DNA from 3 places in the Bacillus sp. NMTD17 genome. Region 1 is predicted to be linked to each of the others. Evidence: riboswitches for the same ligand, from Rfam matches in the RefSeq annotation. Region 1 holds a riboswitch; each other region holds the start of a gene.
The links. Region 1 has a riboswitch for S-adenosylmethionine ahead of C6347_RS19625 (DUF2292 domain-containing protein). Riboswitches for the same ligand answer to the same signal wherever they lie in the genome.
Positions count from the first base shown of each region.

Region 1 (2,263 bases):
CCCTTACTCATGTAATCCGCACTCAGTCTTAGCTGTGCCTGACCATCTGCCAGAACGAAGATCCTCGGCAGTAAATGCCGGCTGTGTACACGGGGCACAACCGATACTTGGATATCCCTGATCATGCAGCGGATTATAAGTAAGTTCCTCTCTAGATGCATATCTCCATATGTCCTTCCACGTCCAGTGGATAAGAGGACATACTTTCACTGATTTGAATTTTTCATCCTGATTTAAAAAGTTCGTCCCTGCTCGCTTGGGTGACTGCTCTCTTCTTAAGCCAGAAAGCCATGCCGGATAGCCGGATAGCGCTTCTTGCAAAGGAATGACCTTACGCATATAGCAGCAGCTTTGAGGGTCCGTTTTCCATAGCTGATCACCATGCTGCTCGTTTTGCTCCTCAACCGTCAGCTCAGGGGTTTTCAGCACAATATCTAAACCTGGGTATCTTTCCTTTACCGCATCAATTGTGTCGTACGTTTCCTTAAAATGCAGACCTGTATCTAAAAAGACAATTCTTGCATCCTTTTTTACTTTCGCAATAAGATCAATGAGGACGATGCCTTCAATACCAAAGCTGCATGCATAAACGAGCTGATCACCATAATGACCGTATGCCCATTTCAGCACAGATAAGGCCCCTTTATACAAATCATCCTCTTGAAATGTAATGGACGGCTCTTGCCAATTTTCATAAGTTAACATTGTTTCTCCCCTTCCGGAGTATCACTACTCTCCGCACTACGTCAACCGACTTTTTCTGTTTTCTTCCACTTGAATCACTTGACCGTCCTGAACAATCAGCGTAACTGAACCGAATTCATATCCCCAATCAGTTTCTGCATATGCTTCAATAAGTCTTCATCCTGATTTCGCTTCACTTCCATCTCGTCTTCCTCCTCACCGTTAAAATAAAAAAACTTCCTTTCAGTCCGAAAGAAAGATGAGGAAGCTCATTTCCTTATCTTTCAAAATAGAATCATTTTGCAGGAAGTAGCACCTTGCAAATCGCAGGTTGCCGGGCTTCATCGGGCCAGTCCCTCCACCTCTCTGGATAAGTGTTTTAATTTGTCTTAAATATTAACACAATTCAAACAAAAGTCAACCCGACTTTATTGATAGGATTAGTTTTTATTTGAATTTGAGTCTATTTTACTATTTTTAACCAAATAAAAAAGCTGTGCGGGTACGCACAGCTTTTTAGACGGTTTCTTCCATCCAAGATTCAGAGGAAGGATCTTGTCTCCAGCGTTTTAGTTTATTCATAGCAGAAGGCTCGATCGCTTTCAGCTCAAGTGCCACGTCTGTCAGTGTGTCATAGTCTGTTAGGGTGACATATGGAATGTTTTTCTCTTGAAAAGCAGCTGCAGCTTTTGGCAGTCCGTATGTGAAGATCGCGGCAACTCCTAGTACGTCACAGCCCGCTTCTTGAAGAGCAGCGACCACTTCAAGCACACTGCCTCCTGTTGAAATCAAGTCTTCTACGACGACCACCTTTTGACCTTTTGATACGGCTCCTTCAATTTGATTCCCTTTTCCATGTGCTTTTGGCTTACTTCTCACATAACACATCGGCACGTTCAGACGGTCTGCCGCTAATGCCGCATGCGGGATGCCTGCTGTTGCAGTACCAGCAACAACCTCCGCTCTTTCAAAATGAGTGAGGATCAACTCTTTAAGACCTTCAGCAATGTCGTGTCTTACTTCTGGGTAGGACAAGGTAAGACGGTTGTCACAATAGATCGGTGATTTGATACCGCTTGCCCATGTAAACGGTTCGTCTGGTTTTAATGAGACCGCTTTGATTTGTAATAGGTGTTTAGCGATTTTTGTTTTCATCTGGCAGTCACTCCCACTCTTTTAAAATTTGATGATAGGCTTCCAATGGTTTTTCAGCTTTTGTGATTGACCTTCCGACAACAATTTGTGAAACACCTTGCTCTTTTGCATAGGCAGGAGTCGCCACACGCTTTTGGTCATCGGTTTGATCATTTTGTAAGCGAATCCCCGGCGTGACAGTGAGAAAGGCAGGTGAGATGTGCTCATGAAGGGCTTTGGATTCATGAACAGAGCAAACAACACCGTCTAGTCCACTTTCATATGCCAATTGCCCGTACCGGATGACAGTCTCTTGCAGCGGACGGTCTATGAGTAATTCGTTCCTCATCATGTCTTCTGACGTACTCGTCAGCTGTGTCACTGCAATAATGCCTGGACGTTTTTGTCCAGCAGGCGTCCCGCTTTCAAGCCCTTCTAACGCAGC
Region 1 is NZ_PVRH01000002.1:258,086-260,348, forward strand. It holds gene C6347_RS06405 (phosphoadenylyl-sulfate reductase) at 4-705, opposite strand; gene C6347_RS19625 (DUF2292 domain-containing protein) at 742-855, opposite strand; SAM riboswitch class I at 959-1,061, opposite strand; gene pyrE (orotate phosphoribosyltransferase) at 1,201-1,839, opposite strand; gene pyrF (orotidine-5'-phosphate decarboxylase) at 1,847-2,263, opposite strand, start outside.

Region 2 (2,263 bases), 380 kb from region 1:
TTTGTCTCCTTTTTTTGGCCATGCTTCCTCAAAAGGCGGGAGGTGTTCTGTTGCAACAAGTGCATCCTTTGACAGCCCGACATCGACAAATGCGCCCATGTCTTCTACCACGTCTACGACTTCTACCCAGCCATATGTATGCGCATTGATTGTAGGTATTTTCATCGTGGCAGCCAGTCTTTCTTCATGATCTACATATAAGTAGACCTCTACTTCATCTCGGTCACCAATATCCTCTGTCATCTCACTGCGGTGCAAGAGGACCGAATCTTCACCATCTGTCAAAAAGTAGCCGTATTCCATCTCGTTCTCTATTTGCAAGGTCAGTTGCTCACCTGGTCTCATGTTCTCTTCCTTCCTATCTGCCCATAAAAGAGCGTTCGTTCATCTTTTGATTCACTTTATTCTACTATACTTCTCCTCACATGAACATCTCTAGTTCTGTTAGCTAAAGTGGACAAACTGGACACGATTTATACCGCTGCCGGCTGAACTCTTTGACTCGTCTCTTCGATAAAGTTTCTTCTTCTCCTATTTGCATGATAAAATAGACGCAATATCTATACATGGAGGTCATGTGTTATGGCAAAAGAAAGCTCATTTGACATTGTATCGAAGGTTGAACTGCCAGAGGTGCAAAACGCTGTTCAAGCAGCGCTGAAAGAAATTAAAAACCGTTATGATTTTAAAGGAAGTAAAAGTGATATTTCTCTTGAAAAAGAAGAGCTCGTTCTCATCTCTGATGATGACTTTAAGCTGGAGCAGCTAAAAGATGTGCTTGTGACAAAGCTGATCAAACGAGATGTTCCTACCAAAAACATCGACTACGGAAAAACCGAGCATGCCCTTGGCGGAACAGTACGCCAGCGCGCGAAGCTGATCAGCGGGATTGATCAAGACAACGCCAAAAAGATCAATGCACTCATTAAGCAATCCGGCATCAAAGTGAAGTCACAGTTTCAAGATGACCAAGTGCGTGTAACAGGGAAAAATAAAGATGATTTACAAGAGGTTATTTCTCTTATGCGCAAGGCAGATTTACCGATTGACGTTCAATTTATAAATTTTCGATAAATTTCAAATTTTCCATTGATTATTTCCGATTTTTTCGATACAGTTGATGGAAGTTCAATTCATTGACATGTTCATATCACTTTCTTATCAAGAGAGGCAGAGGGACTGGCCCTGTGAAGCCTCAGCAACCGGTGTAGTAGAAATATATTTTCTATGACCAAGGTGCTAAATCCAGCAAGCAACTGCTTGGAAGATAAGGAGAAGAATTACGATACAGCCAAAAAGTCTTCTTCTTATCAGAAGGCTTTTTTTGTTACATAGAAATAAGGAGGAAACCAATGGGCCTATTACAAGACTTACAAAACCGCGTACTGATTGCTGACGGTGCAATGGGAACACTTTTATACTCTTACGGCATTGACCGCTGCTTTGAAGAATTAAATTTATCGAAAGAAGAGGAAGTAAAGCGCGTGCATGAGGCATATGTGCAGGCTGGTGCTGACATCATCCAAACAAATACGTACGGTGCGAATTATATTAAACTATCCCGCTACGGCTTAGAGGAAGAAACGAAGCGCATCAATACAAAGGCCGTACAAATCGCAAAAGCAGCCGCAGGCTCCGCTTATGTACTCGGAACGATCGGCGGCATTCGAACATTTAACAAAAATGCCTACTCTATTGAAGAAATTAAACGAAGCTTTAGAGAGCAGTTGTACATTCTATTAAATGAACAGCCTGACGGATTATTGCTAGAAACGTACTATGACATGGAAGAAGCGAAGACCGTTCTCCAAATTGCACGCAAAGAAACGACTCTCCCGATTGTCATGAACGTCTCCATGCATGAACAAGGTGTTTTGCAGGATGGAACCCCGCTCAAGGATGGTTTATCTGAATTGTCCTCTCTTGGCGCAGATGTCGTCGGCATCAACTGCAGGCTAGGCCCTTATCATATGATTCAGGCACTCGAAGGCGTACCGATTTTAGAAAATTCCCATTTATCAGTCTATCCTAACAGCAGTCTTCCCTCTCTTGAAGAAGGCAGACTCGTCTATGATACAGATAACGATTATTTTCGAAAAAGTGCACTTGAATTTAGAAATCAAGGCGCACGTATTATCGGTGGCTGCTGCGGAACAACGCCTCAGCATATTCACGCAATGGCTGAAGCGGTCAAGGATTTAGCGCCGATCACTGAAAAAGAAGTGAAAGTATTAAAAGAAGAAATCATTTCGATTCAAGATCA
Region 2 is NZ_PVRH01000002.1:641,290-643,552, forward strand. It holds gene C6347_RS08435 (CvfB family protein) at 1-345, opposite strand, end outside; gene C6347_RS08440 (YajQ family cyclic di-GMP-binding protein) at 583-1,074, shown strand; SAM riboswitch class I at 1,156-1,274, shown strand; gene C6347_RS08445 (bifunctional homocysteine S-methyltransferase/methylenetetrahydrofolate reductase) at 1,353-2,263, shown strand, end outside.
Region 2: another riboswitch for S-adenosylmethionine. It lies ahead of C6347_RS08445 (bifunctional homocysteine S-methyltransferase/methylenetetrahydrofolate reductase); the one in region 1 lies ahead of C6347_RS19625 (DUF2292 domain-containing protein).

Region 3 (2,263 bases), on a different contig from region 1:
CGTATGCGCCGCCACTACAACGGAAAACGCCGTCATCCACTAAATGATGCACCTAAACAAGTATAAATCTAAAGAGAGAGCCTCATGAGGGGCTCTTTTTGTTTGAGTAAATAACAAAAAACGACCAGATTCATTGGCCGTTTTTCTTTTTATTTATATACCTTCGCAGGAACTTGAATCATAGGAATTCCTACATAATAAGGTGAAATTTCATATGGCTGGAAGACAACAGCAATTCCCTTTTTCGTGAAGTAATACTGCGTGTTGTAGTTGATTTCAATGTCACTTTTTTTCAGGTTCGCATAGAATTTGCTTTTATGTTTCTTTGTGTAGTTATAAATATAATCTCTTACTTTCGTACGTTTTTTCTTTGTTTTCACAACGTCTGTCAAGAACAGCTGCTTTGTCTTTTTCTTTGTTAACACATAGTTCATGCTGGAAACCATCGTATCCCCATGCATTCCACCATCATTCATGTAGTCATAGTTTAAGATACTGAGCTTCTTCCCATTGTTAAATTTCGTTTTAAACGATCTTTCGTACGTGATCTTCCCAAAGCCTTCCTTTTTCGCTTCGTCCTTTAAGAACAAGTACGTAGAATAAGAGAATGCGATATCTTCTTTTAAATCACGATTGATGGTTTTCATATGCGCCTTGCTTAGGTTTTTCACCTGTGCATATTTGAATGTTTTTTTCTTTTTATAATAGTGCGTACTTACTTTTGCTTTTTTTGCTTGTTTGGCATCCGCAGATCCAACTGGCGCAAACAACGAAACAATCAGCGAAAAAATGAGCAGGCTGATTATTAGGCCTTTTTTCATTGTCATAGTAAAAACCCCCATTTTTGTCTATTACCAATTGAGTATACCATGACAAAAGAACCAAAAGAAGCACTTTTTCCATATTATTCTTCCTTTTTCCACTTCGGGTTTGTTTACCATTATTTGTTTATGTAGAAAATTAAACAGTAAAAACCATTGACTTTCTCTCGAAAAAGTTGAATAATTATGTTTATTAAGAAAATTGAATCAAAAGGTAACCTTATTAAGAGTGGTGGAGGGACTGGCCCTGTGAAACCCGGCAACCGCTGTTCCTCGGAACAGAATGGTGCTAATTCCTTAAACAAGCAGATGCTTGTTTGAAGATAAGGCAGAGTTCTCTCAGTATATGATGCTCTTCCTTATCCAAGGAAGAGCTTTTTTATTTGATTTTTAACCTGTAGAAAGAAGGGATTCAGCATGACACAAGTACAAACCATTGGAAAGAAAACAACGAAACCGCCATTTCGCGCAGATCAAGTAGGCAGCTTACTTCGTTCAGAACGTATCAAGGAAGCACGCAAGCAAAAGGCAGACGGTACGCTGACAGCAGAGCAGCTCCGACAAATTGAAAATGAAGAAATTACACGCATTGTGGAGAAGCAAAAAGAAATTGGATTAGAGGTTGTCACAGATGGAGAATTCAGACGTGCATGGTGGCATTTTGACTTTCTTGAGGGATTAGATGGGGTCGAAGGATTTGAAGCGGATCAAGGTATTCAATTCCACAATACGACAACAAAAGCGCGTGGCATCAAGGTAACGGACAAGATTGACTTTACAGATCATCCAATGCTAGAGGATTACCGTTTCCTTCAAAGCATCGCTGGTGATCATACGGCTAAAATGACGATTCCAAGTCCGAATATGCTCTTTTTCCGTGGAAAACTTGAAGAAGGAGTATACGACAGCCTAGAGGCATTCCACCATGATGTGGCACAGGCGTATAAGAAAGCCATCCGTGCTTTTTATGATGCAGGCTGCCGCTACTTACAGTTGGATGATACAGCATGGGCGGTGTTCTTTTCTGAAAAAGGGCATGAACAAATCAAAGCCTTTGGCCGAGAAGAAGATGAACTTCGTGAGTCATTTGCGAAAACAATCAATGAAGCGGTTGCCGATCGTCCAGAGGATTTGGTGATCACTATGCACATTTGTCGTGGTAACTTTAAATCGACGTGGGCAGCTGAAGGCGGTTATGAAGCAGCGGCAGAAACAATTTTCGCCGGCTTAGATCTGGATGGTCTCTTTTTAGAATTCGACGACGATCGTTCTGGCGGTTTTGAACCCCTACGCTATGTGAAGAACCCAAACCTCCAAATCGTACTAGGGCTTGTCACTTCAAAATATGGTGAGCTTGAGCCGGCTGAACAGATTAAAAAACGGATCGAGGAAGCGGCTCAATATGTCGACATTAACCAGATTTGCTTGAGTCCGCAATGCGG
Region 3 is NZ_PVRH01000001.1:186,459-188,721, reverse strand. It holds gene C6347_RS00890 (hypothetical protein) at 1-66, shown strand, start outside; gene C6347_RS00885 (DUF3298 and DUF4163 domain-containing protein) at 150-827, opposite strand; SAM riboswitch class I at 1,039-1,151, shown strand; gene C6347_RS00880 (5-methyltetrahydropteroyltriglutamate--homocysteine S-methyltransferase) at 1,239-2,263, shown strand, end outside.
Region 3: another riboswitch for S-adenosylmethionine. It lies ahead of C6347_RS00880 (5-methyltetrahydropteroyltriglutamate--homocysteine S-methyltransferase); the one in region 1 lies ahead of C6347_RS19625 (DUF2292 domain-containing protein).